Regions from separate parts of the Gorillibacterium sp. CAU 1737 genome, predicted to be linked through region 3. Evidence: riboswitches for the same ligand, from Rfam matches in the RefSeq annotation. Region 3 holds a riboswitch; each other region holds the start of a gene.
What was found. Region 3 has a riboswitch for cyclic di-GMP ahead of AAFN83_RS08120 (anti-repressor SinI family protein). Riboswitches for the same ligand answer to the same signal wherever they lie in the genome.
Positions count from the first base shown of each region.

Region 1: linked by a shared signal. The riboswitch ahead of AAFN83_RS00750 (fibronectin type III domain-containing protein) and the one ahead of AAFN83_RS08120 (anti-repressor SinI family protein) in region 3 are both predicted to bind cyclic di-GMP.
Region 2: linked by a shared signal. The riboswitch ahead of AAFN83_RS10915 (transglutaminase-like domain-containing protein) and the one ahead of AAFN83_RS08120 (anti-repressor SinI family protein) in region 3 are both predicted to bind cyclic di-GMP.

Region 1 covers NZ_JBDQQO010000001.1:168,142-177,958, reverse strand. Annotated here, with positions in the region: gene AAFN83_RS00755 (fibronectin type III domain-containing protein) at 1-3,017, opposite strand, end outside; gene AAFN83_RS00750 (fibronectin type III domain-containing protein) at 3,042-7,139, opposite strand; cyclic di-GMP riboswitch class I at 7,193-7,291, opposite strand; gene AAFN83_RS00745 (MFS transporter) at 7,502-8,740, opposite strand; gene ytvI (sporulation integral membrane protein YtvI) at 8,926-9,817, opposite strand, start outside.
Region 2 covers NZ_JBDQQO010000004.1:247,380-257,196, reverse strand. Annotated here, with positions in the region: gene AAFN83_RS10925 (aldo/keto reductase) at 169-1,128, opposite strand; gene AAFN83_RS10920 (AraC family transcriptional regulator) at 1,294-2,139, shown strand; gene AAFN83_RS10915 (transglutaminase-like domain-containing protein) at 2,256-3,065, opposite strand; cyclic di-GMP riboswitch class I at 3,080-3,166, opposite strand; gene AAFN83_RS10910 (ABC transporter permease) at 3,354-4,307, opposite strand; gene AAFN83_RS10905 (ABC transporter permease) at 4,310-5,431, opposite strand; gene AAFN83_RS10900 (ABC transporter ATP-binding protein) at 5,428-6,951, opposite strand; gene AAFN83_RS10895 (BMP family lipoprotein) at 7,202-8,296, opposite strand; gene AAFN83_RS10890 (L-lactate dehydrogenase) at 8,664-9,623, shown strand; gene AAFN83_RS10885 (hypothetical protein) at 9,687-9,817, opposite strand, start outside.
Region 3 covers NZ_JBDQQO010000003.1:158,274-168,090, reverse strand. Annotated here, with positions in the region: gene AAFN83_RS08170 (glycoside hydrolase family 65 protein) at 1-27, shown strand, start outside; gene AAFN83_RS08165 (ATP-binding cassette domain-containing protein) at 174-1,811, opposite strand; gene AAFN83_RS08160 (hypothetical protein) at 1,949-2,089, opposite strand; gene AAFN83_RS08155 (radical SAM/SPASM domain-containing protein) at 2,104-3,132, opposite strand; gene AAFN83_RS08150 (PqqD family protein) at 3,119-3,382, opposite strand; gene AAFN83_RS08145 (aspartate ammonia-lyase) at 3,835-5,253, opposite strand; gene AAFN83_RS08140 (globin domain-containing protein) at 5,370-5,750, opposite strand; gene AAFN83_RS08135 (Spo0E family sporulation regulatory protein-aspartic acid phosphatase) at 5,935-6,147, opposite strand; gene AAFN83_RS08130 (Lrp/AsnC family transcriptional regulator) at 6,539-7,018, shown strand; gene AAFN83_RS08125 (hypothetical protein) at 7,085-7,243, opposite strand; gene AAFN83_RS08120 (anti-repressor SinI family protein) at 7,490-7,633, opposite strand; cyclic di-GMP riboswitch class I at 7,662-7,747, opposite strand; gene AAFN83_RS08115 (cellulose binding domain-containing protein) at 8,376-9,817, shown strand, end outside.

The sequences.
Region 1 (9,817 bases), on a different contig from region 3:
TGTAGAGTGACATCCCCATTGACCTTTCCTCGGAAAAGAACCGTTGTCAGCTCACCCGTCCAGGAGGTGCCCGGCACGATATTTTGATCCACTTTGAAAGTGATTTTTCCAGGTGTGTACGTAACGGTCAGATTCGAGCCTGGAATGAGGCCTGATTCCTGCAGGTCCGTCTTCGGTGTAAAGTCATATAAGTCCACAAGCTCCATTTGATTCGGATCGTAGGTGACCACGAAGGTCATTTCACTAAAATCCTGAACATGGGATGCAAATAAGGATAGATCAAAGACTTCATTTTTCCTTGTGCGAATCACATAATCCGGGCTTTTGGTACTCTTCTGTAGTGCGGGGCTCCAGGCCGTTACTCCGGTTGCATTCTTGGCTCTCACCCGGTACGTATGCGAAGTACCGGAAGATAACCCTTCATGAAGATAGGTTGTCCGATTCCCGATATCGACGGGCTGGCCATCAATCTCCAGCTCGTATTCGGTTGCCCCCTCCACTTTCCCCCAATGGAGCTCAATGGATTTCTGATCCGCATTGGCTTGTATTCCATCAGGAGCATCCGGCAAGTTGGGCAAGGTCGATAGAGCAAGAACTGCCACCCAATCCCCAGGACCATTTGCATTCTTAGCCCTGATTTTGTAAGTGTGGTACTCTTCGGGGTTGAGTCCGGAATGCTGGTAAAGGGTATCCTGTCCGTTATCAAGCAACTTCCCATCCACTTCAATGTCATATCGGGCATCCACATCTACCGCATCCCAAGAGAGCAGAATGGATTTGTTCGTGACTACTGCGACGATATTCGTCAAGGAAGTGCTCATGGCTTCGGGTGGCAAAGTTGACATGACGACGGGTTTGGACCATTCGCTGTCCCCACTAATATTCTTTGCCCTTATTCGATAGCTGTGCTTCTCGCTTGAAGTCAACTTCTCATGAACAAAGGAGCTTCCCTCCACGTTCACCACGCTGGTTCCATCCATTTCAACATCATAGCTGGCTGCATAGGGGACAACATACCATGACGTTGTAATCGTCGAAGCATCCGATGACATCATAATATTGGTTGGCATCATCGGTTTTTCAGGGTGAGTAACAACACGAAGCGGCTCGCTCCAGGGGCTCTTCCCCCCCTCGTTCTTCGCTCTAATGCGGTAGGTATGGTTGCTTACCGCCTCTAGATCTTTGTGGACAAATGACGTCTTGCTCTCATTCTCGATGATCAATCCATCTGCTTCCACTTCATAGCCGGTTGCTTCCTCCACAACAGGCCAATTCAATTCGACCGAATGGATCGAAAGGGATGGCGATATTCCCTTCGGCATTTGAGGAGGATTCGGCAAAGTCGCTTGTTGAAGAACAGGGCTCCATTCGCTGGCTCCTCCGGTATTGCTCGCCCTAACCCGCAAGCGGTAGTTTGTTTTCGCTTCAAGACCGGTAGATTCAAACGAATTGTGATTGCCATTGTAGATGATGGAGCCATTCGCTTCTACCTCATATTTGGTAGCTCGAGGAACTAAATCCCAGGAGAGCGACAAGCTGGTCTGCGATCTTCCATTAACTTTGAGGTTTCCTGGCACTGGCGGGGGATCCGGCAAGGTCTGCTTGGTTAGCCATGCGCTCCAGGCACCAATCCCTCCAGCATTCCGAACTCGAACCCGGTAGGTATGCTGTGTATTGGCTGTTAATCCACTATGTGTGTAGCTGGTGTTTAAGCCGTTATTTTTGACAATGCCATCGGCTTCTACATCATAGCCGGTTGCTCCAGCCACCGCAGGCCAGCTGAGTTTAATCCATTGTTGAGACAACTGATCGATTACGTTGGATGGGGGAAGAGGTAAAGTCGTAGCGATGAAGGAGCTGCTTGCTGTTTCCACCCCTTGTGTGTTCCGTGCCTTCACTTGCAAGGGATAGCTGGTCCCCGCTGTAAGCCCGCTTACCGTAATGCTCTTATTTGCAGGACTCATCCACTCTGGGGTGCTTGTGATGATTCCTGAGCTGTTCACATACTGAGCTCCAGCCTGAATCAGGTATTGGGTTCCGGCTGGATTGTGATCCGACAACGAGAGGCGGAATGAATTTTCAGTAGTTGCGGAGATCGACAAGGAAGGCTTCTCGGCTCGTGTGTAGACGGATTGCGTCTGACTAGCGACATGTCCTACGGCATCTTTTGCTTCAATTTTAACGGTATAATCCGTGTTTGGAGTTAAGCCTGTACGACTAAAGGTATTCTCGGAAGTCCATCCACTGGATACTGAACCTATGGTGAAGTTATACGGGCTGCTATGTAAACCCGAGAGTGCATCATGAGCAGAGCCTGTAAGTGTGATTTGCGATTCAGTAGCTGATGAATTTATTGAATCGATTGTAGGGTTAGATCTATCGATGACGATTGAAGTGAGCTCTTCAATCGTCTTTAATTCATCACCAGCACTAAACATTAATGTGTGGACTCCTTCCGACAAGCCTCTTATATCTAGCGAGTCAAATGTTACAACTTGAGGTGTTTCTGCATTCGTGATTAATCTAGTCCCACGAGGAGTTGTTTCGGAATCAATGTAGTATTTTACAGACAATGTGGACCCGCTTGTTCCCGAAACCTTGAGAATTGGGATTATTGATTGTTCAGTTATAACCATTTGATTAACAGGTGTAATGATTTCCATTTGCGGAAGCTTATAAATGCCTCTTCTTTCGTACCAAAAACCATTTGTATACCCTGAACTACTATAAGAACCATCGAGTGCTACTACACTTTCAATAAAGCTAGTCTTTCTATACACGTAAAAGGGTTCGGCGTAAGGCTCATATTTAATACAATAGGTAGATGACCCCGTCTGTTCTCCATTGCTGTTGTAGAAAATATCTGTTGTATACTCGACACAATATTCCGTAATAAGTGTCGTGTCATAGCCATATTTGTCATATACGTAATATTGCCCCTCAGAAAACCCCGTATTAACAGGAAAAACTAGCGAAATAACAAGTATGAAAACAAGAGCGAGTCGTATTTTTTCCATACGTGATGATTCTCCTTTCACTAACTACTCAATCGTATACGTTACCTTCGTGAACTCATTTGTCTTCGCTGAAAATTTCACGCTGTTCATAACGGTCTTATCCGCATTCTCAATGCTGTATACAATCTTGCCTGGTACCACGGAGACAATCGTGATATGGGTTCCCGCTATCTTTCCTGGTGCCTTCTCAATCGCAGCTGTCTGAGCACAAAGATCTTCCACTTGAAGCTGATCGGCATTATACGTCACGGTTACCTGCCGGGTAGAAAGCCCTTGTTTTTGAGGTATAACCATTACAAAGTTAAACGAGGTGTCCTTATCGATCTTCATGGTAATCTCTGGTGTTGTATTCTTTTTCAATTTGTTGGTAAAAAGACTGACACCGACGGCATTCTTGGCTCTTACCCTGTACGTATGTGTGGTATTCGGAGATAGGCCATTATGAACATAGCTTGTCTCCATGACAGGCATGATCTTGCCGTCCACCTCAAGTTCATATTCAGTCGCTCCAACAGAAGGAGTCCATGAGAGCTGAATGGAATGTGTGGTCGCCGTCGCCGTAAAATTCAGAGGAACGGAGGGGGCCGTCATCCCTGTGATTAGGGTGGTCCAGTCACTCCAAGCGCTGACGACGCGATCGTTCTTGGCCCGAATTCGATAATGATGCTCCGTGTTTGGCAGTAAGCCTCTATGTCGGAAGTAGGTTGAATCGGTTTCTTTAATCACTCCATCTGCCTCGACTTCATAACCCGTTGCACCGGTGACTGGCTCCCAACTGAGTGCGATTTGGTCACTGCCTGCTTCAACCTGGATGTTACCAGGAATGCCCAACAGGGTTGATTGGGTCAAAGGTGCGCTCCATTCCCCCGCTTGGTTCTTATATAAAGCTCTTACTCGGTACACATGCCAAGAATACGGTTCTAGGTCCTCATGTTCATATTCGGTAGCCGCTCCAACCAGTATGCTTTCTCCATCTACTAGAAGCTCATACCCGGTTGCTCCTGAAACGGGCTTCCACGAAACCTTAATGGAGGTTAGGTAGGATTCCGAGCTTAGTGATTCGGGTCGATTCAATGAAGTGACACAAGTAATTCGAGCACTCCAAGCTCCAGCCCCACCTGCATTTCGTGCACGGATTCGATACATATGCTCGGTTATAGGAGCCAAGCCTTTATGGGTATAGGAAGGGATCATGCCACTACGAATGACGGTTCCATCCACCTCAATGTCATACCCGGTGGCGCCTGAGACCACTTCCCAGGTTACTTCGATCTCAGTAGCGCTCGCTCGCCCCTTAACATTTGAAGGAACCCCTGCATGGGTAGTCATGCCGAGGATCGATGACCATTGGCCGGCAATCGAGGCATTTTTAGCCCGAACCCGATAGGTGTGCTCTGAGTTCAACTTCAAATTCTCATGTGTGTATTGTGTCTTGGTTAATTTGCTGATCAAGACTCCGTCAGCCTCTAGTTCATAGGTAACGTCGCCTGACACTGCATCCCATGACAAGGTAATCTTATCTCCCGATACCTCCCCCTTTAGTCCAGTCGGAACGGAAGGGGGAGTGGTAAGCCCAATGGGATCACTCCACTCGCTGTATCCATCTGCATTGTTAGCTCGAATCCGATAGTGATGAGCGGTGTTCGCCGTTAATCCAGTATGTTGAAAGGATGTTTCTGTTATATTGCTAAACAGGATCCCGTCTGCTTCAAGGGAATATGAAGTTGCTCCTGAGACGGAGTCCCAACTTAATTGAACATATTGATCAAATGCCTCTCCATGAAGATTTTTGGGTACTGCCACTAGTGTGGCTTTCGCAATCACACGGCTCCATTTGCCAACCCCACTGCTGTTCTTGGCCCTCACCCGAAATACTTTTTGCATATTTGGATTTAAATCCGCCACTTCATAGCTCGTTTTATTGCCGATATCGACAATGTCATGGTTAAATTCCACCTCATAATCAGTTGCTCCCTCTACCGGTGACCAACTGAGAGATATCGATTTGCTGGTGGAAGTAATCTGAATGTTCTCGGGAACATCCGGCAATGTCCAAAACTCTTGTGTTGGTGTCCACTTTCCCTTTAAATCCCCGCTGACTGCTCTGACCCGGTAGGTATGAAGCGTTCCCGGTTTCAAATCATCAAACGAATAGGATGCCGACGAGTCAACCAAATACAAGCTCCCATCAAAGAGAAGCTCATACCCATCCGCATTAAAGACTTGCTCCCATTGAAGTGAGAAGCTGGTTTCCGTTGCAACGCCATATGTTTCTGGTGTTTTGAAAGGATTAAATTGAATTCGTGGAATTACTTCCTTGTTTTGCTGAGCGCATTCCCATTGGAGCCGAGCCGTTGGGTTCCCGTAAACGCTGTTGTATTCCAGCTTGATGTTGTAGGCTTGTCCCGCTTCAAGCGAGACTTCCCCTTTCATGGAATCCGTCGTTCCTGTCCAGTTGTCAATTAACAACTGGTCATTGATCCACAAACGGGCTCCGCCTTTGATATCTACGATGAATTGATAAAGATCACTGTAGTTCGCCGTTAATTGTCCTGTCCATCGAACCGAAAATTCGTTATCTTCATACCCAGGGCTACCCAATTTCGGCTGAGAGGTCAGATTGATGGCATCATCCAGTTTCAAGGTCCTCTGACCGGAAAAGTTCTTCTCGGGATAATACTCTGCTTTAAGTCCATACAACGTATAATCCAGCTTGGTGCGCCCAACAGAACTACCGCTCTCGATGAGAGGCTTGGAGTTGGATACCAAATTCCCTCCCATTGCAAACAAACCGCCTGTCTTTACAGTAAGCTGATTATTAATGCTGACCTGGCCCCGAACAAACAAGTCTCCGCCTTTCACATTCAAATCTGCGGTCCGATTGTTGGATATGATTTCACCAATGAGCATCTCATCACGAATGTCCATCTGAACAACCGTGTTAATGTTCATGTTGTCCCGAACCAAAACCTGTTTGGCATCAACCTTCAAGGTGCCCCCGTTGTAAATCAGATTCCCTGCGTACAACTGATTGGCAATATGGAGTTGAGAGTCATTGTTTAAATGGAGATCCCCTTTAACCCAAAGATCACCTTGAACAGAGCCACACTTTATGGTTTCAATGGTTAACGAATTGTTTGCGTGTAGATCCGAATTGACGATCAATGTTCCATAGACCCGGATGGATAGATTCCGGTTTGTATTTAATCCATCTAAGATCAGGACAACTGGCTTGTTCGGCGCTCCCCAAGTCGCATCCGACTCCAGATTCAACATTCCTGCTCTCACAATAGGTGTCGGATTCGGATGGTTGAGAATTACCTGCTGAATCGAAGCAGGATCGTTTCCACTGGTTAAACTGGCTTGTTGACGGTATTGGTTGATCTCATCATCTATGACCTTGATTTGGTTGGTCATGGAATCCCCAATGGCTTCCTTCAAACCATCCACGCGCATAAATGGAGGCGCGCTATGCTCATTAACCATCGTCCCGGATAGATAGACTTTATTTCCCGGAATTTGATTGGGCACGGCTTCCTCCAAAATCTTTGCTGGATTGAGGACCGGGGTATGTTTTTGAAGCTTAGACACTTCAATGTTGTTCAATCGGGTTAAGCCCGTTTCTTCTTTCCCTTGATTGACAGTCAGTTGCCCGTCAGTGATGACGATCGTTTTTTGAAGGGTAGCGTGCTTTCCGGCAGGAAGAGCACTCTTGACCCAAAAGGGTGTTCCTTCAACATAGATAGAGTTCATGCTCGCATATACAGCATCTCCAACCGTCACCTGCACTTGATAAGTCCCATTTTCTAAGGATAAGGTCCATTCCCCACCTGGTTGAATACGGATCGAGGAATCTTGAGAGTTGCTGTAAGTGGCATTGCTTACAGTCTCTGATGTATGGTCGAAGTTCCAGCCATATTGGAATCCATTTCGGTCCCCCATGATCTCGCCAAAGTCAGCTACGTACCCGACAGGCGGGTCTAGCAATGGACTTTGGAAGCTAACCTTCACCAGACTGGCATCCGACTGAGCCGATACGGAATCAGAAAAAGCAGGAATCAACAAATTAATAAATAGTAGCAGACAAAGACACTTGGAAATAAAACCGAAAAGCTTAGACATAACTAGCCCCCTAGATCGAATCAATATTTTTGCACAGAAAAAAGCCAATTGAGTTCGGCGGCCTGGCGACCATGTCCACAGATTCACAATCTGCAGCGTTAGGCCCATAGCTTTGCGTCCCCGTCTTTCGTCCGGGTTTGCCTTTATTCGTTCAATTGGCTCATCTTTCGACCAATATTCCTACTTTTTGCACATCACAAGTAATTCTATTATCCTAGCACATTTCCTTTTCAAAAATATGTATAATTTCCGAACGACTTCTCCTGAAAATGATTTCTTCCATCCATTCCAGGTTGGTACAGGAAAAACCGCACAAAAAACTCCAGCTCGCCAAACGCGAGCCGGAGTTCCGTTCAACCAATTTATGCCGCTTCCTGAGCAGGACTGGTTCCGCCAGGTTCGCGGAAGAGCGGGACGAGCACGAAAGCCGATACGAGCAGCATCACCGTGGCGAGCAGGTACACCGGTGTCAGGGTAAACACCCCGGCAAGCCAGCCGCCGAGCGACATGGTGATGACCATCGCTCCCATGAAGAGCGGGTTCAGGATGCCGTTGACCCGGCCCACGAACGCCTCCTCCGTGTTGCGAAGCACCATCGTGTTGATGCCGATCTGGATGAACGGACCGACGAGGCCGCTGAAGAATTGCGCGACCAACGTGACGGCGAAGACCGTGGAGAAGCCGCAGATGGCGATCGAGATGGCGCTCACCATCGTCCCCAGAGCGAGCAGCTTCTGCGGCGAGATTTTGCTGGCGAAGCCGATGGCCAGCGCTCCGCCGATCAACATGGCGATGCCGTTGACCGTGAGCAGCCAGGACAGCATCTCCTTCTGCAATCCGAGCTGCTCGGTGATCAGGAAGATCGCGAGCGGCTGGATGAGGCCGATGCCCAACCCGGCAAAGAAGAAGCAACTGCCGAGACGGGCCAGAAGCCGGCTGGACCACACATAGCGGAAGCCTGCCTTCATCTCGTCCCACACCGCTTTGCCCGAAGAGGAGGCTTCACTCTTCCGATCCTTCGGAAGGAAAACGAGCACGCCGGCGGAGGCGAGGAATGCGACGCCGGTGATGGCGATCGCCCATTCGATGCCCAGGTTGCTGAAAACAACCGTCCCAAGGCCCGGACCAAGGACCATGAAGATGGCGAACAGCGTCTGATAAGCCGACATCCCGGTCTGCATGAGCGCTTCTGGAACATGCAGCTTAAATAACTTCAACCCTGAGGGCTGAGAGAATTGCGATAGAATCGAAGAGACGAAAGTGACGAAGAATACCGCTTTCCAGCTTCCGAAGTGAATGGCGAGCAAAACCCCGAAGATGGAGACGGCGCTTAAAAAATCGCACCAGATCATCGTCCGTTTGGGCCGCCAGCGGTCCGCAAACGTCCCACCAATGAAGGAGAAGACGAAGATCGGCAGAAATTCCGCAACGGAAATCAGTGAAACCGCGATCTTGCTTCCATCCGTCATCTCCGTGACATACAGCAAAATCGAGTAATTGCGCACCCAGATTCCGATCTGCAGGAGCAGGCCGGACATCAGGATCACTTGAACAAACCGGTTGCGAAACAACGATAACGGCGATTCGGAAGTGTTGCTCATGGTTGCCCCCTTGTCAGATCATGAATACAGCTCATCTATGATAACCGGAATGCCCCTATAAAATCAACATTTTTGTGAACACAAAATGATTGCCGGGGAAAAAGAAAAAAGCCTCTCGTAAGAGGCTATTGAGAAGGTCCTGTCTGCATGCTCACCTTTAGGGACATTTTGTGGAAAGGATCGCACTACTCCAGCTTGATCTTGATCCGAAGAAGCCCCACGGAGCGCATCGCTTTGAAGATGATGACAAACAACGGGCCGAGGAAGAGTCCCGCAATTCCGACAAGCTTGAATCCGACAAACAGACTGATGAGCGCCGGTAGGGCACCGATGCCGATGGCATTGCCGAGTACCTTCGGCTCCACTACTCGCCTCACGACCAGGGTGATGATGTAGAGAATCAACAGGCCGATCCCGAGAAAGCCATTGCCGGTCACGAGCTCGTAGACTCCCCAGGGGATGAGAACCGATCCCGTCCCAAATACCGGAAGGATGTCCACCACGGTCACCAGGAACGAGAGAGCCAGCGCATAGCCCGTGTCCAGGATCAACAGCCCGCCCAGCATGATGAGGAAGGTAATGAGGCTCAGGATCAGCTGGGCGATAAGGAACCCATTGATCGCTTTCTTCAGCGCGTCCAGAACGGAACCCATCTTCTGCGAAGTCTCTTCTTCGAAGAAGGACAGGAACGCGGTTCTCAGATCGGGCAAGCTCATCGAGATCAAATACAAGGCGAGCAGGAACACCACGGAGCTTAGGAAGAAGCTTGGAATGGTCGCCGCAAAGGACAGAACGTACCCGGACAAGCCGGATAACGCGCCGCTCAACGAGCTAAGAGCGGTACTAAGTCCCTCTTTCAGCGTCTCTGCCCAATTGGGCGAGATCGAGTTCATCATATTTTCAGCCGTTGCGGTTACCTGTGTGATGATCTGATCGGTATCCAGCGTCTTGACGAACTCGGTCGTCTCCTTCACGAGCTTATTGCCAAGCCCATAGATGAGCAGGATGAGAAGCAGCGTGAACAAGGTACAGACCAGAATGGAAGCGAGCCGGCGCGAGATGCGATTGACCCTCATC
Region 2 (9,817 bases), on a different contig from region 3:
TTTCGGTATTCTCCGGCCTCACTCTCAAGATATCGAGGCCATTATACCATGCCGCCATCTGCCTTCCAATGGGAGGTATCCTCCGAACGGATAAGAATGAGGAAAGACAGCAAAAGCCCGCTTCATCCCATGAGCCTGGGTGGAAGCGGGCTGTGCTTTGCTATCCTCTTATCCCTTTAGGATTTCTTCGATGCGGGCGATCTCATCTGCCGTGAAGTCCTTCGCGTTCGCAGCGGCTACCGCGTCCTCGATCTGGCTCACTCGGCTCGCGCCGATCAGCGCCGAGGTTACCCGTCCACCGCGAAGAATCCAGGACACCGCCATTTGCGACAGCTTCTGGCCGCGACCCGCCGCGAATTCGTTCAGCTTGCGGACTTTGCCCATGACCTCCTCGGTGAGCGATTCCGGCCGCAGGAATACACTCTTGCCCGCAGCGCGGGAGTCCGCCGGAATCTCATTCAGGTAACGGTCGGTCAGAATGCCCTGTTCGAGCGGAGAGAAGGCGATGCTGCCGATGCCCTCGGCGTCCAGCGCATCCAGCCATCCTTCCTGTTCCGCGCGGCGATCAAGCATGGAATAGCGGAATTGATGGATCAGGCACGGGGTGCCCAGCTCCTTCAAAATCTTCGCTGCTTGAACCGTCTGTTCAGCGGAGTAATTGGAGATGCCGACATAGAGCGCCTTCCCCTGGCGAACGAGGAGGTCGAGGGCCGCCATCGTTTCTTCAAGCGGCGTATCCGGGTCTGGACGGTGATGATAGAAGATGTCGACATAGTCGAGTCCCATCCGCTTCAAGCTTTGGTCCAGGCTGGAGACGAGGTACTTCTTGGATCCCCATTCCCCGTAAGGCCCCGGCCACATGTAGTACCCCGCCTTCGTGGAGATGATCATCTCATCGCGGTAGCTGCGGAAGTCGTGGTCCAGAATCCTCCCGAAGTTTTCTTCTGCGGAACCAGCGGGAGGGCCGTAATTGTTCGCAAGGTCAAAATGAGTAATGCCGAGGTCGAAGGCCCGGCGCACCATCTCGCGCCCCTTCTCATATGGATCGATGCCTCCAAAGTTATGCCACAGGCCAAGCGAAACGGCGGGAAGCTTCAGTCCGCTCTTGCCGGTTCGGTTATAGTTCATGGATTGGTAACGCCCTTCTGCTGCTGAATAAACCACGCTCTTCACTCCCTTTTCATGTGTGAATACGCCTTCATTATACCGTTCCCTCTCTCAAATGGGCATATCCTCATGTCCAAACTGTATAGTATAATGTCACCAAATGCCTGATCCAAAAGGAGCCTGTTCATGGAATTCTGTACCGTTCTCCCCTGCCGATCCCAAGTACCTGTCGACCTGCACTTTCTCTATTCCGGCTCCGAGCAGTGCGCCCCCGGTGCTTCCTGGGGTCCTGCTATCAAGGACCACTACAAGCTTCTCTTCGTCCATAAAGGGCAGGGCCGCTTTCGGTGCCAAGGCAAGGTTCACACCCTTACAGCTGGTCAAGGCTTCTTGATCTGCCCCGGTGTTATTATAACCATGGAGGCCGATTCCTTCACGCCTTGGGAGAAATCGTGGATTGCCTTTCACGGCTCTTATGCGGAGGCCTATCTGGCCAAAGCCGGACTGAGCGCCGACCAGCCCCTTTACCATGCGAGCAGCGACACAAGCTTGCCGGCAGCCTTCCGGGCCATGCGCGAAGCCGATGCTCCCGGGCCTAGCCGCGAGCTGAAGATGTCAGCCGCCTTCTTCCACCTCATGGCAGTCCTGCTCGAAGAGGCTTGCGGACAGACCGCCGACCCCAAACCGGCAAATCGACGGACGAGTTATGCGGCCCGTGCAAGGGAATACGTGGAGGTCAACTACTCACGAGAGGTAACCGTGGAGGAACTCGCCGCCGACCTCGGGCTCACCCGAAAGTACCTTTCCCGTCTCTTTAAGGAAGAGATGGGCTTGTCCCCCCAGCAGTACCTGCTCTCCTTCCGCTTGACGAAAGCCTCCCGGCTGCTGGAGGAGACATCCCTCTCCATTAAGGAAGTTTCGTATTCCGTGGGCTACAAGGACCCGCTCCTGTTCTCTCGCATGTTTAAGCAGCACTTCGGCTCCTCTCCCCGCCTTTATCGGGAAGCGAGCAGTTCACGGGCCGGAGCTTGATGCTCCGTCGATGAAGCCGACCCTTCGCGCCGCTCGACTCAGAGAACGGAGCACGTAAACCTGCATACCCCACAGAAAAGACCTGCAGCAACCGCTGCAGGTCTTGTTTATTCCAATTAGTATACTTTGCTCGCTTTATACTTGCTCTTGTCCTTGGAGAAGTCCTGCACTCCCTTGCCGGCATCCACGGTCGTATCCACCGTCACCCACTTGCCGTTCAGGTACACTTCGTTCCAAGCGTGATATACATTGACGTAATCACTCGTGCCCATGAGCATCTTGGTCGGGATGTTTTGGCTGCGCAGCATCGCCGCATAGAGCGAAGCATAATCGTAGCAGATCCCCAGCTTGGTTGCCAGCGTCCGGTCCGCTTCCGGCAGGTAATCGCTCTTCACACCGGTGGCTGCAAGCTTCTTATCGTACTTGATGTTCTTCACGAGGTAGGCATAGATGGCCTTGGCCTTCTCTTCGTCGGTCTTGGCGGACTTCGTCAGCTCAGCCGCCAGCTTGGCTGCTTGGCTGTCTGCCTGCCAGCGAACATTCTGGACAGAATTCAGGAAGACCTCATTCGGATTATCCAATTTGACGGTAACCGAAGCCTTCTGAATCTGACGATACTTATTGCCGCTCACCTGCTCCAGAACAGAAACCTGATAGTCCCCGTTGCCAAATTGCAGAGGGAAGGCTTGCTCTGCGCGGCTCGGCAGGTTATACGTATAGCTCGTGCTTCCCTTGGTGATCTGAACCTTCGTCTGCACATTGCTGCGCACCGGATAAGCAACCGAGATCACTCCGCGGTTCACCGCATCCTGGTTAAGCCAAACGGACGCGGAAGCTTCAGCGGACACCTTCGTAGCGGAGAAGGGAACAATGGCCGAGGAAGCCGTAAAGAGAGCGAGCGATACAATTACAGCCATTTTTTTCATCAGAAAAAGCTCCTTTCGGTAGCTGGCTGCCATTCGTCATTGGACGAGAAGGCCCTGTAGCTTTGCGTCCCTATCTTTCGACAGGTTTGCCGTTATCGGTGAAGCTCTCGGTTGAGAACTACTCTAGTAATGTCTTACTAGTTTTATAGTATCATAGAATCCCTCAGAGGCAACAGGACTTGTACCCTATTTTTGCAAAAACAAGGCCTAAAAAAACGTTCCGTGCCTCTCCTGGGAGAAGAACGGAACGTATGATTGAGCGAAGCATGACTCCCGATGGGGGTCTTCTTAGCGCTTGCCGGAGTCGAACGGTTCGCCGGCGGCTTTCGGCGCCTGCGACGATTTCGAGAACAGGACGAGCGCGATCAAGGTAACCACGTACGGGAATACCTTCAGGATGACCGCAGGGATGACCTGGAACGACGGGATAACCTGCGACACGTTCGCGATGGTGCTCGCGAAGCCGAAGAAGAACGTCGCGGCCAGAACGCCGAGCGGTTTCCACTGGCCGAAGATCAACGCGGCCAGAGCCAGGAAGCCGAGACCGGCCACACTGCCGTTGAACTCACCCGAGTAGGTGGAGATGATGATCGCTCCCCCGAGGCCGGCGAAGCCTCCGGAGATCATCACGCCCATGTACCGCATCTTGCGAACGCTGACACCGGCTGCTTCTGCCGCATGCGGATGCTCGCCGCAGGAGCGCAGGCGCAGGCCGAAGCGGGTCTTGAACAGCAGGAACGTGGACAGGATCAGAACCCCGAGGATAAACCAGGTGGTCCAGTAGGTCTGGCTGAAGAACAGTCGACCGATGATCGGGATGTCCGACAGAACCGGAATATCGAACTTCCGGAAGCCCTGCAGAATCCGGATGTTGCCGCTGCCCGTAATGTTGCGGGCCAGGAAGATGGTGAGCGAACCTGCCACCATGTTGATGGCCGTACCGGAAATAACCTGGTTGGCACTTAAGTTAATGCTTGCAAAGGCATGTAACAGGGAGAAGAGCACCCCGATTACGAAGGCCGCTACAAGGCCGACCCAGAGCGTCCACTGCTCGCCGGGGTAGGCGGCCTGAAGCTTGTTGATGGTCAAGGCGCCTGCAAATGCGCCTACGATCATCAAGCCTTCCAGGCCGATGTTGACGATCCCGCTTCGCTCGCTAAACAGGGCGCCGAGAGCGGTAATGAGCAGAGGAATCGTGTAGACAATGGCATACGGGAAGATGTTCGCAATCGTATCCCACATGATTACTCACCCACCCTTCCCACTGGTTTGGCTGCTTCGGCCGGGCTGTCCGGTTTGTCCGGTGCACTCGGCTTGCCGGGCTCCGCCTTGTTCGTGCGGCGGCGCTTGAGGAAGCTGATCAGGCGTTCGAACAGGATGCTCGTTGCCGCGAAGTAGATGATGATCGCAATGATCGTATCCGCGATTTCCGGCGGAATGTCGGTCATGGCGTTCATAAAGCCGCGGCCGGAGTACAGAACCCCGAAGAAGATCGCGGACAGGAAGACGCCGCCGGGAGCGCTAGCGCCAAGCAAGGCAACCGCGATGCCGTCGAAGCCTTGAGACGGGAGCAACCCGATTTGAATGTTCGAGGCATTCCCGGCATACTGCGCAACACCGGCAAGGCCGGCCAGACCGCCGGAGATCAACATCGACGTAATGATGCCGCGGTTGACGGCGATACCGGCATACTCCGCTGCGTCGCGGTTGTACCCGACTGCCTTCAATTCATAGCCAAGCGTCGTTTTGTTTATGATGAACCCGATGACAATGACGGCGATGATCGCCAGAAGAAACCCGAGGTTCACGTACGAACCGTTGAACAGGTCTGTCATGAAGGAAGCTTTCAACGAAGCTGCCTCCGGCAGGAGCTTGGATTCCGTTTCGAGAGAAGGTCCCTTGAAGTAAGCCGGAACCGCATAATACACGATCCAGTAACAGGACCAGTTCATCATGATGGTCGAAACCACCTCATGCACGTTGAACTTGGCCTTGAGGATGCCGGGGATGAGCGCCCACAGCGCGCCGCCAATGAAGGCAGCCAGGATCATCACAATCAGGAGCAAGACACGCGGCAAGTCAAAGGTCAGGCCGACCGCCGTTGCGCAGAGGCCCCCGAAGAGCATCTGCCCCGGTGCCCCGATGTTGAACAGCCCGGTGCGGAAGGAAAAGGCGAGCGACAACCCGGTGAAGATGAGAGGAGTCGCTGTCGCGAGGGTGTTGCCGATCCGCTCGCGGTTTTTGAGAGCGCCTGTGATCAGGAACCGGTACCCTTCAATGGGATCGTGCCCGGTAAAGATCATCAGCAGAGCGCCGGCCACTAAGCCGAGAATGACAGCCAGCAGGGATACGATCGCTTTTTTCATGCTCCTTCTCCCCTCTGTACGCCGGCCATCATGAGTCCGATTTCATTCTCGTTCGTTTCGGAGGCGAGAACTTCACCCACCAATTGGCCGTGGTTCAAGACCGCAATGCGGTCGGATACGTTCAAGATTTCATCCAGCTCGAGCGAGATCAGCAAGACCGCCTTGCCCTTGTCACGCTGCTCGATAAGCCGTTTGTGGATGTATTCGATCGAGCCGACGTCAAGCCCCCGGGTAGGTTGAACCGCGATCAACAAGTTCGGATCGAGTTCAATTTCCCGTCCGATAATCGCCTTCTGCTGGTTCCCCCCGGACAGGGAGCGCACGACTGAGATCGGTCCTTGCCCGGATCGAACGTCGAAGCTCTTGAGGATTTTGTCCGCATAGCTGCGGATCGCCTGCCGACGAAGAATACCGCCTTTGGCAAACGGCTTTCGGTTGTAGATTTGAAGCACCATGTTTTCTTCCAAGGTGTAGTCCAAGACAAGTCCGCGACGCTGACGGTCCTCGGGAATGTGCCCGATGCCTTCATAAATGCGATCGCGAATGCTCAGCTTGGCTATGTCATGTCCGTTATACCAGATCGTCCCGGATTCAATCTTCCGAAGCCCCGTGATGGCTTCCACGAGTTCGGATTGACCGTTGCCTTCGACCCCGGCGACGCCGACAATCTCACCTGCACGCACTTCCAGGGAGAAGTCAGCCAGCCCAAGCACCTTCTTGCTGTTGTTCACGTTCAGATGCTCCAGCTTCAGCACCGTTTCACCCGGCGCAGCCGGCTTCTTGTCCACCTTGAAGGAAACGTTGCGTCCGACCATCATCTCCGCCATCGCCTGCTCGCTCGTCTCGGCCACGTTCACCGTTCCAATCGTTTTGCCTCGGCGAATGACGGTACAGCGGTCGGCAACCGCTTTGATCTCCTTCAGCTTATGGGTGATCACGATAATGGACTTGCCTTCCTTAATCAGGTTGCGCATGATCTTCATCAGCTCTTCGATCTCCTGCGGCGTGAGCACCGCCGTCGGTTCGTCGAAGATGAGGATTTCTGCGTCACGGTAGAGCATCTTCAAAATTTCCACCCGTTGCTGCATGCCAACGGAGATGTTTTCGATCTTCGCGTAAGGGTCCACATTCAACCCATAGCGCTTGGACAACGCTTCAATCTTCTTCGCTGCCGTCTTCAGGTCCAGCACCGGCCCCTTTCGAAGCTCGGAGCCTAATACAATGTTCTCGGTTACGGTAAAATTCCCGACCAGCTTGAAATGCTGATGGACCATCCCAATCCCCAAATCGTTCGCAACGTTGGGACTTGCGATCTTCATTTCCTTCCCGCGCACTTGAATGTGGCCGCGGTCCGGCTGATACATGCCGAACAGGATGCTCATCAAAGTTGATTTACCAGCGCCGTTTTCTCCGAGAAGCGCATGGATCTCGCCTTGCTCAAGGCGCAAGGTAATGTCGTCGTTGGCGACAACGCCGGGAAACTCCTTGCGGATGTTAACCATTTCTACTACATATCCCATGGAAAGCTTCTCCTTTTGGACAAGGATGGTGATCGGGCGGCTTGCACGATGGGAAAGTGCAAGTCGAAGGAACCTTCAGGCGGCAAAAAACGGCTATGCGGTCCCGCGGCTTTCGGCCGCGGGACAACATGAGCCCGTCCTTCAAACGTGGTGCGCGCAAGCGCTAACAAGCGCCTATCGGTGAAAAAAAAGACGGAGGCTTCCGTCTTTTTTTCATTTCTTCATGGGATGCAAGCATCCACTGAGGGAATTACTTGATCAGGGAGCCTTGTTCAGCAGCAACCTTCACGTCGCCCGATTTGATCTTGTCCGTTGCTTCTTTTGCCTTGGCAACGGCTTCTTCGTTAAGGTTCGGGTTTTCAACCGGGATGCCTACGCCGTCGTTCTTCGCATCGAAGACGAGGGTTTGTCCACCCTTGAACTTGCCGTCTACTTCGTCCTTGATGATGTCGAAGGTCGCTTGGTCGATCTTCTTCATAGCAGACGTCAGGATAACAGACTTGTTGTCCTTGCCGTACTTGCCGTCTTCGTATTGGTCAACGTCAACGCCGATGATCCAAGCTTCCTTGCCGGCTTCGGCACGGGTCTTGGCTTCGTTGATGGCGCCTACGCCTACGCCGCCAGCTGCGGTGAAGACGAATTTCACGCCGCGGTCGAACATTTGAGCAGCCAGTTGGCCGCCTGCCGCAACGTTGTCAAAGGAACCTTGGTAAACAACGTTTTCCGGCTTCAGGCTGATCTTGGTGCCGTAGTTGTCGTTCGCATATTGCAGGCCTTGTTGGAAGCCCCAGTTGAACTTTTGAACGGCCGGAATTTCCATGCCGCCGATGAAGCCAGCTTCGCCTTCCTTGACTTGAACTGCAGCCGCTACGCCCGCGATGAAGCCGGACTCTTGCTCTGCGAAGAAGACGGATACGGTGTTTTCTTTGACAACATCAGCTGCGCCTTCCTTGCCGGAGTTCGGAGCTGCGTCGATGATCACGAATTTCGCGTCGGTGTATTTGTCTTGTGCGTTGAAGATGGCCGAGGAGAATTTAAAGCCCGGCGTAACGATGAACTTGTAGCCGGCGTCGTACAGGTTGCCGATTTCTTTCGTGTACTCAGCTTCCGTCGTTCCGTTCGGCTTGATGTACTTATCGCTGATGCCCAGTTCCTTCTCTGCCTTCTTGATGCCTTCCCAGGTACCTTGGTTGAAGGATTTGTCGTCGATGGTTCCTGCGTCGGTAACCATGCCCACTTTCAGGTCGGACTTCGCTCCGCTTCCGCCTTCTTCTTTCTTCCCGCAGCCTGCGACGAGCGTCAACATCAGAGCGAGAACGGTTACTGCGATTAAGCCTTTTTTCATACGCCAATGCCCCCGATAAAAAGTATTGTGTGAAGCAAACTCATACCTCTCTACTATATTCCGAAAAATAAGCTTTTTCAATAGAAAAATTGTTTTTTTGTCATATATTCTGCCATCACCCCTCACGTTATCCTACCGTTGGGTCCAGAGCCAAGGGAAATCATTCGTCTTTTTCATGATTTTGATAGTATGTCCAGCACATGGCTCACCTATTCGAACGGGCTTGGGGAACGAAGAGCAGGAAAAGAACGGCTTTCTCAGTTGGTGATAACCAATCTTTTTCACGGTCCCTTGCTTTTGTTTTCGGCAAAAGGATGATATCCTTGTGTTATGATAATTGACATTTCAAGCGTAAAGGAGTTTTGCAATGGCAAGCACGGTTCGCAAAGTCGCGATCATCGGCATGGGGTATGTGGGCTCCAGCTGCGCCTATTCCCTCATCAATCAATCGGTATGTGACGAGATTATGCTGATCGACCGGAATCAGGACCGGGCTTACGCCCAGGCGCTTGATCTCTCCCATTGCATGGACTTCGTCCATTCGCGGACCAAGGTTCATACCGGCGCCTATGCAGATTGCGGCGACGCCGACATCGTCATTTTGTGTGCGGGCCCGAACCCGAAGGAAGGACAGACGCGCCTCGACGTGCTGGATGCGGCGGTAGAGGTGACGACAGGCATTGTTCAGCAGGTGATGGCAAGCGGATTTTCAGGAATCTTCCTCATCGCGAGCAACCCGGTGGATGTCATCACGTACATCGTACGTCAGGTTTCCGGTCTCCCGCGAAGCCATGTGCTCGGAACCGGGACGTCCATCGACTCCTCCCGCTTAAAGACCCTACTCTCGGAATACTTGTCGGTTGATCCCCGGAGCGTACAAGGATATGTGCTTGGGGAGCACGGAGAATCGCAATTCCCGGCGTGGTCCCACGTTACCATCGGAAGCAAGCCGCTTCTCGATATCCTGGAACAGCATCCCGACCGCTTCGGTCACATGAACCTCGAAGAGATTGCGTACAAAACGCGCAATGCCGGCTGGGAAATCTTCCATCGCAAGGGCTCGACCCATTACGGCATCGGCAACGCGCTCGCCCATATCACGCGCTCCATCTTCAATGACGACCATCGCATCATTGCAGTGTCCGCTATTCTAGACGGCGAATATGGCCAGAAGGACGTATGTGTAGGAGTACCGGCAATCGTCACCCGACAAGGGATGAAAGAGATCGTCGAGCTGAAGCTCCCGGAGAAAGAGCGGAGCCAGTTCGAGGCGTCCTGCGAAATCATTCGCACGAGCATCTCTTCCATTCAACACAATCATGGATAAGGGAAAAATAACGAACAGCGCGCACCGACATTCCGGTGCGCGCTGTTTTTTGTTGGTTCCGGGTTACACCTGTTTTTTCTTGAGCAGCATGAAGGCGAGGCCCGCTGCAATCAAGGCTACCGCAATGAAGGGCTGCCCCATGATCGTTCGGTTGAACAGCGCCTCCACGGTAAAGACCGCGAAGAACAAGAGCG
Region 3 (9,817 bases):
TGGAAGCAGGAGCGCGTGCTCGTCTAGGCACACAGCCCAACAAAAAGATCGAAAGCCCTCCTTACCCCTTTCCTCAAATGAGGAGAGCGTGTAAGGAGGGCTTTGTCATATTGGGGGGCAGGAGGATCTTGAACAGCCCCTCCAATTTTGATAAATCGTTCTTGGATTCTTCTTCAATGTCCCACGGATAACGAGCCGAATTCGGGTGAAATTTCGATCTTTTCCCATGATCCTGACTGCTTCAAAACGCCGTTTTCCAGTAGTAAGATCTCATCAAACTGCTCTAGATGAGCCTTAGACAGCTTATGTGTAATCAAAATGATCGTCTTGTCCTCCAGTGAAAGCAGGTGACGTAACATGATGTCCGTACGATGCTCATCCATCGCGGAAAAAGGTTCATCCAAAAGAAGGATTGGAGAGTCAGCTACAAGCAGTCGCAGGAAATGGATTCCCTGTTTTTCTCCCCCACTGGCCACCTGAACGTTCCGTTCCGTCTTAAGCCGACTTAATTTCTCCCAACGAAGCTTGGCCAATTCCCCGTCCACTCTTTCGGAAGGATAACTCCCAAAATCAGTCCCATTTTGCTCGAGGGTATCTGCAAATAGATGTGCTCGCTGATCAAGATGAAAACAAATAGGCGACAGATCCTTCCCCGTCGTGTCCTCCCCATCCACAAGGACGCAACCTTGCTCCAGGTCAACATAGCCCATAAAAGCATCAAGCAGGGTGGACTTTCCGGAGCCACTCCGACCTATAATCGCATAAGCCTTTCCTCTCTCAAATGTAAAATGAAAGGGCGCCAGACAAAAATGCTCAAGACGAGCTTCCACACCTTTGAACTCAATATCCTGTCGGAATTCCGCAATTACGGGACGCTCTTCCTTTTCTTCTTCCAGGAAGCCAAGGAGCTTTTTCTTCACCTCGCGAGTGGAGTGGATATCGTTTACGTCATTTAAAATATAGCGTATGGGATAAATAAAACTTTCCACATAGCCAAATGTGGCAATCCCTGTCCCCACACTGATCTTTCCGCGTATGAGCAGATAGCCCACCGTCAAGAAGGCCATGAGTTTGACGAAATCCATAACAAATCCATTCACGATGTTGGCAAGAGTCTTCCGAATGCCGAAAGCCAGCTTCTTCCCCTCTGTCTCCTGCAAAATGCCTTCATGTACCTCATTGACGTGTTCACGATTAACGGCATGAATTCTCTTGAAACCTTCCCAAAGATCCTGAATGCGAGAAAAGTAATGCCCCAACTGCTCCTGGTACATCTTACGGGTATTCGACAGCTTATCCGACATAAGCCTAGGGACAAAGACGGCAAGCAAGGAAGATGCGAGCAAGACAATGGCTATTCGATAATCGACCAGAAGGAAAACAAAGATGGCTGAGATCACCAGCATAAGCCCTGACTTGATGATATCAACAAACGCATCCACAAATTGAGTGGATAGGAGCTGGACATCGTTGTTCAACATGGACGTATATTCGCCTTTATCTCTTTTTGAAAAGCGTTTGAAGGAGTATTGAGAGAGCGCTCGAAACAGATCAGATTTTACCGCTAAGTGGAAAGCCACCCCAGTCTTCCAAGTGTGCGTTTGTGAAATGTACTGGAAAATAGCACTTAAAAGCATACAACCCAGATACAAACTCCCTAGTAGAAGCAACCCTTGACTATGAAAACCAAACTTCCCGTCAAAGAGAAGTTTTTGCAAATAAGGCATGAAGGCCAGCATCAAAGAATATAAACCGGAAAAAATAATATCCATAAGGGCAACTTGCCGAATCGCACGAATATAACGCTTCAAAATTTACTCAACTCGCTTATTTTAATAAATATCTATTTTTCTAGAAAAATATCTATGTAACAGGAAAAGATGAGCGCGTAAACAAATAATAAGGACGCAGGCAATTAACCTGCATCCTACTAAATGACCGCATTAACTTAAGCCGTCTTTTTCTGAGGCTCTTCCTTCTGCGCTCTTTCAATTTCCCAGGCACGATTAGCCCCATTACACGTATTACCATTACAAGCATAAACCTCAATATCTTTTCCCTTGGTTATAACTGGTTTTTTGTATTCCATTTCCTCACCTCCCTTCAATGATAAGCCTCATGTCTACAGCACGCTATTTCACGTGCAATTGATGAGCATCCTAACATGTCGTCATCCTCTAAATAAGCAAGACCAGGACATCGGTTACAGTACTCAACCACCTCACATGAAATACATTTAGAAAGATGAGTGTTTTTAATAGACTTTACATTTTTAAGCTTTTCTGAATCATTCCAAATATAACCAATTTCCTCTCGAGTAATATTTCCGACGCTATAATAAAATGAGTTGCAGGGATAGACTTCTCCGTCTGAATCAATGAATAAACTATATCTTAATGCAGGACACGGCTCTTTTTCTTGTTCAAATGCCGTAGGAGCAAACCTATTGATCTTATCTAAATCAACAATGGTTTCTTTTATGCCATCTTTGGAAAGTCGAAGCCTATGGGGAGAACAATCGCCATTGGTTCTCGAAAATATAATTGGGCTGGCTCCATATGATATCTGATTTTCGTCACAAAATTCCATAAGGGCTTTATATGATTGCTTATTCATAGTCATTATCGGTGTTTTTATTTGAACAGGAATGTTATATTTCCTCATCAATAAGACGTTATTAAAACAGTTAGAAAAGGAATCTTTAACGCCAGTTATAGAATCATGGACACGTTTATCCAGAGAAAAAATGGTGGTTGAGAATTGAGAGATATTCAAACTACTAATTAGCTCAATTTTTTCCTCTGTCAATAAAGATGCATTACTAAGCAAAGTAACTCTAAAGTTTAACTCCCTGGCTCTTTTGATAATTTCGAAAGTATCGCTCCTGGTGAATATTTCTCCTCCTGTAAATACTAAATCTAGAGTGCCCATTTTTCTTAAATCACAAAATAATTGAGACATGTCACTATAATTTATCTGATGGTTAGTTGTTTTATTAGGTATGTAACAATGCTTACACTTCCAATTGCAGTTTTTCGTCAATTCTATTGTCACACTAGCTAAAATGTTATGGTCATAAGCATATTTATATATGCTTCCTGAATTCAATTTTTCATCACTAAGCACAGTCATTAATAATTAGCCCCATTTCTTGGAGTTCAAATAATATCTGGCTGATGTCGACAGATATCTCATCAGATGAAATACCATAAATGCTTGAAATTTTATTCACAATCATTTCTAAAGGATAGTTCATTTCTACCAACCTCCAAACCTCAGCAGATACAGCATTCAGTGAATAGACTCCTGAGTCTCGTTCATCAATAATAAAAATAGTTTCTTTCATATCGCAAAAGGAAATATAAGGAGAATATATAAACATTCTTATCACCATTCCAAAGTATATAATTCCACATTATTCAATTTTTTTCTTCATTTTACCTTATTTTTCTTCCAAATCAAGTGCTCGATTCATCATTTTTGTATTTCAACCAAAAAAATAAATTTTATTAACACTAATTTAGGTAGATGAATTCCCTGAGATTTGTCCATCAGGTAAAAGCTCCTGTTAGAGGAAACCGACCTCAAGGTACGATATAACTCAGCACATTCTAAGGGGTGGCACTTGATGACAATGCTCCCACCGAATCATTCTATTAACACTCTAAGATCAATATATCTTGAAGGATTCTACTACAACTAAATGCAATAGTTACCATTCGAGATAGCAAGCATTAACAAATTAAAACAGCCATTCACCGATCATCACTCGGTGAATGGCTGTTTTAATTTGAAAAGGTATCTTGACCATAACATTTTGATATAGAGCCCATGTTATCGCTCGGTGAGCAACTCCTCGCCGGAAATGCCGGGTGAAGTCATGTGATAGGGATCGAGGATGATATCGATCTCTTCCTCGGTTAGCAGGTGACGTTCCAGAATCAGCTCGCGGATCGTGAGCCCCGATTTCATCGCTTCCTTGACGAGCTGGGCAGCCCGCTCATAACCCAGATGAGGGTTGAGCGCCGTGCAAATGCCGAAGCTGTGGTCGACATATTGCTTGCAGCGTTCCCGATTGGCCGCAAGCCCTTCAATGGCAAAACGGCGGTAGACGTCCAGCCCGTTCTTCATGATCTTGACCGATTGCAGCAGATTCAACGCGATGACCGGGCCCATTACATTCAGCTCCAGTTGCCCGGCCTGGCAAGCCTCCGAAATGGTCGCGTCGTTGCCCATGACCTGGAAGGCGATCTGATTGATCGTCTCTGCCATCACCGGGTTCACCTTGCCGGGCATGATCGAGGAACCGGGCTGCCGAGGCGGCAGTGCCAGCTCCTGGAGTCCGGCCGTCGGCCCGGAAGCCATCAGGCGAATGTCATTCGCCTGCTTGGACAGGTTGATCGCACAAACCTTGAGCGCCGAGGACAACGCCGTATAAGCATCGGTATTCTGGGTTGCGTCTACGAGATGATCGGCCGAGCGGACGTTCCACCCTGTCTGCTCCGCCAAATGGCGGGAGACCAAGCCGATGTAGGCGGGCTTCGCATTCAAGCCAGTGCCCACAGCCGTCGCTCCCATGTTCACCTCGAGAAGCCCGTCCATCGCGGTTCGAATGCGGACAACATCCCGTTCGAGCACCCGCGCGTAAGCCTCAAATTCTTGTCCCATTCGAATGGGCACCGCATCCTGAAGATGCGTCCGGCCCATTTTGAGCACATCGGATAGCTCCTCCCCCTTCGAATGGAAGGAGGCGATCAGCTCCCCGAGCGTCCCGACCAGTTCAAGGGCAAGCCCATAGGCCGCCAGCCGAAGGGCCGTCGGGATCGTGTCGTTCGTCGATTGCGACATGTTCACGTGGTTATTGGGGCTGCAGGCAAAATAGGCGCCTTTTTGCTCCCCGAGCAACTCCAGCGCCCGGTTAGCCAGCACCTCGTTCATGTTCATGTTGATGGAAGTGCCGGCCCCGCCCTGGATTGAATCGACGAGGAATTGGTCGGCCAGAGCACCTACAGCCACTTCCTCGGCTGCCTGCACGATAGCCTGTCCGATGGTTGGTGGAAGCAGATGCGTCTCCATGTTGGCCCGCGCCGCCGCCTTCTTAACCACGGCCAAGGCACGGAATAGTTCCGTATGAACCGGTATGCCCGTAATCGGGAAGTTCTCAACGGCTCGCAAGGTTTGAATTCCATAATATGCGTCAGCCGGTACCTCTTTCTCTCCTAGAAAATCCTTTTCCACCCGAATGCTTCCCATTGCCGCAACGGTCCCCTCTCTGGCTCTCGGTCCATTTCGCCTCCATTGTAATCCTGTATCTGCGGAGGTGGCAACCTGACATCACCGTGCTATAGGCCCGGGAAGGCTCATCCTCTTCACGAGGAGCCCTCATCCTCCCGGTTAATAAAGAAATAAGCCGTATTCCTCAATCGTTCCCACAGCACATCGCGAAGGGCTTCCTCTTCAACCGTATCCTCAAGCGCCTCCCGCATGCAGGCCAGCCAGGCGTCCGCTCTCGCCGGGGTGATCGGAAAGGCAAGATGCCGCGCCCGCATCATCGGGTGGCCGTGCTCCATGGTATAGCGAGGGGGCCCGCCGAAGAACTGGGTAAGAAACTGCTCCTGCTTGTCCATAACGGGTCCAATGTCTTCCGGGAACAAAGGGGCGAGCAGCGGATGTGCCACAACCCGAGGGTAGAACGCCTCCACAAGCCGGCGAATCGCAGTTGCCCCTCCCATTCGCTCATACAGTTCCATTCCAACGCCTCCTAGGCAGGGATTTTCCCTTTCAGCATAGCACAGGCACAAATCCGCTCCAAATGAGCGCTGGTCTTCGGAACAACTCAACGATCCGACGAAAACGCATACAAAAAAAAGCCGCTGTCCGCCGCTCCTCGATCCGTCTATTTTAATCCCCTTCGCAAGGACCTTCTTGTCCCTTCTATCCCTTCCACAGGTGAGGCCGAAGTCTCCAGCACAGCTGCCCCCGCTTCTCTGCGTTCCCATTCTTTCCGCGTGTTCGCTCATACTGATTCAACAGTCCGTCCACTTCATTAGACTTCTCCAGCACTCTGGAATCGTCGATTCCATAACAATTGGCAAGCTCGATCATCTCTCTGCGCGCTTCTTCAATCTGGTCTAAAATTGTACTCACTTTTCGTACTCCTATTTCCCATTGCTTAGTCTATAAGATCAAGCGAATCTACCAAAAGACCCGCTCCTTTGTCCGATTCTTCCATTATACCAAGGAAATGAATCATGTCCACTCCAATGCCCAGCTTTCAAAAGAAAAAAAAAGGAGCCTCCACTCCATGGAATCGACTTCGTTCCATGGATTTGCAGAAGCTGCTTGCCCTTCATTGATGACAGGTATGATTACATGAAAAGTTTCGTGAATCGATTCCGCTCAAGCTATCACAATTTCCGTTATCGTCCAAATTAACCATTGCTAACGATGGTTCGTTCGGGTTATAGTAGAACACATAGTAAGACTTTGCGAGAATGTAACATCATTTTGTAACCTGAACCAATAAGGAGACTGGGCCATGAACAAATCTCAACATGACTCCGATGTGTTCGCTATTGATGAAATAGATCGAAAAATCATCGTTTCACTCCATCGAAATGGAAGGATATCTTACACAGACTTGGCTCGTGAAATCGGTCTTTCCCGAGTATCGGTCCAATCTCGGATCAACATGCTGATGGAGGAAGGGGTTATCGAGCGCTTCACAGCGGTCATCAACGCAGAGAAGATCGGGATTGGCGTATCCGCCTTCTTTTATGTGGAAGTAGAGCCGCAACAGCTCCTCGAGGTTGCTGATCTGCTGAAGGATGATCCTTTTATAACGAGTTTATACCACATGACCGGGCCCAGTAAGCTGCATGTCCACGGCTTGTTTCGGGACAGCCGCGAAATGGAGCAATTCCTGGGCGAGAAGCTGTACCCCCTGCCCGGCGTTACCCGCGTCGATTGCCAGGTGATGCTGAAGAGCTACAAAACGCCAACAGGCATCCGCCTGTAGCGCTGGCCTGATGGAAGATCAGGCCGCCGCTGCGGATGCCACTGGGGTTCCTATTCGACATGCACCTTAGGAGGATGATTCCGCTCCTGCGCACGCTGCGGTCATTTTCTCCAGCTTGGCGGTGATTTCTTTCTGCCATGCCTCGTCCTGCAAAGCGATGGCCAGGTTCAGAAGATCCAGATAGTCGTCGAGAGACAGGCGGGTTCGCAAGCGTTTTGTCCTCATCGAATCGATCGTCCTTTCCTTGATCGTCATCCCGTATGGTTGATGATCGTTCGTATGTGATAATGATTTTCATTATCATCTAGTATTCATTATGAAGGTTTTTTCAGGAAAACGCAATCGATCCTTGCCAATCCCCTCAAAAAAACAATCAGACCGCCTCGACCATGGATAAACCCACGGGAGATGGTCCAAGATGAACGTTCCTTGTATGTATGATTCATGAGGGATTTAAGGAGGAGACAGGGGCTACAGGGCAATAGGCATCCGATTGGAGCGCCGAAAGAAATCCTTCACTTCTTCGAAGGACATTCCCATTTCATAGGCTTCCATAATCAAGTCGATCCATTCCTGGTCAAAGTCATCGGCCTTTGCTTGGATGGGCTGGTTCATCGTTTATCCCTCCATGTAGTTCCGATCCCCAGGCAGTCCAGCCGTCTTAGTTGGTTCACCTTAGACCTGTGACTTTGCGTCCCTGCTTTTCAGCGAGGTTTGCCCTTTACTGACCTCGGTTACTCCGTTTGTTTTATCATACCACGCATGAATCAAGGATGTTTGTCACAAAATGGCGCAACTTTTTCGTGTTTTGATCGTTCTTTCTTAGTTGCCCTATAAATTGTTTTCATCGCTCTCGATTTTCGAGCAGGCTATCACGTTCCTTTCCTCCCTTTGTTACAGATTCTGCAAGCGATTGAGGGGCAAATTGGAAATAGAATAGTTTCCTTTACCCACTTTCGTCTCCCTCTAAACATCCCATTTCGATTCTTTTCAACCAGAGTAATTCCCAATTCAAGGAAAATACTAGTTTACATTTCCTTTCCAGCTTGCTAGTATAGATTTGAAAGCGCTATCGGTAACTTTATTAAGCCTATTTCACGGCTTTCCTTTTTTTGCTCATTCTTGTATGCGCTTACTTTGTTATTTTTGTAACTATCAGGATTATACAAATTGAGCATGCCGGGTTGCCGACGCTTGTACAAGCAAATTGACGAAATTTGGGGGAGTGATGACGGAAAACCTGTTTATCAGCCGACTCTCGCCTGCTATTCGACCGCTTCATGGCTATGCCGGCACGCTCATGGGTAAAACGTTGGCTTCGTATGCAAGCCCATTCATTTCTTGGAGGAGGATCATTATGGCGCTTATCACCACTCGCAAAACCGCTGCCGCTCTGCTGCTGGCCGCCGCCCTTGTCGGGAGCTCGTTCACCCACATCATCCCGGAAGCACAAGCGGCGCCTCAAGAGTCGTACACCTGGAAGAATGCCAATACGGGGGCAGGCGGAGGCTTTATCCCCGGAATCATCTTCAACTCGTCCGAACGCGACCTCATTTATGCCCGTACCGACATCGGCGGTGCTTACCGCTGGAACAAGACCGACAACAGCTGGATTCCGCTTACCCACTTCGTAGGTTGGGAGGACTGGAACAAGAATGGAATCGACGCCCTCGCCACAGACCCTGTCGACCCCAATCGGCTCTATATGCTGACGGGGATGTACACCAACGACTGGGATGGCAACAACGGTCAGGTGCTGATCTCGACCAACCGGGGCGATTCCTTCGTTTCTTCTCCACTCCCCTTCAAGGTTGGCGGCAATATGCCCGGCCGGTCGATGGGCGAACGTCTGGTCATCGACCCGAATAAGAACAACATCCTTTATCTCGGCGCCCGCAGCGGGAACGGCCTGTGGAAGAGCATCGACTACGGCCAAACCTGGAGCAAGGTGACGAGTTTCCCGAATCCAGGCACTTATATTCCGGTTCCCGGAGACTCCTACCAAGGGGACATCATGGGGATTTCCTGGATCGCCTTTGACAAATCAACGAGTACTGCCGGGAACGCTACTCAGACGATCTATGTCGGCGTAGCAGACAAGTCCAATAACATCTTCCGAAGTACGGACGGCGGTGCCACGTGGCAGGCTGTTCCCGGTCAACCTACCGGTTTCCTGCCCCATCACGGCGTTCTCGGTTCGAATGGAATTCTCTATGTGAACTACAGCATCGACGTCGGCCCTTATAGCAGCAACAAAGGAGAGGTCTGGAAGCTAAACACGGCAACGGGAGCCTGGACCAATATCAGCCCGATCAGCTCCGCCTCCGAGGATAATTATTTCGGCTATGGCGGTCTGACCGTTGACGCCCAACACCCGGATACGCTAATGGTCTCCTCCATGAATACGTGGTGGCCGGATGAAATCATATTCCGGAGTACGGATGGCGGTGCCACCTGGAAGCGCATTTGGGAATGGGGGAGCTACCCCGAGCGGAAGCTCCATTACACCATGGACATATCCGCTGCTCCTTGGCTCGATTTCGCCAACAATCCGTCTCCGCCTGAAATGACCCCCAAGCTCGGCTGGATGATTGGAGATTTGGAGATTGACCCTTTCAATTCCGACCGGATGATGTATGGGACGGGAGCCACCCTCTACGGCTCCAACAACTTGACGGACTGGGATAAAGGCGGCAAGGTCACCATCTCCGTGATGGCCAAAGGCATTGAAGAGACAGCCGTTCCCGCGCTGCTCTCTACACCTGTCGGACCTCCGCTCATCAGCGGCGTGTATGATGT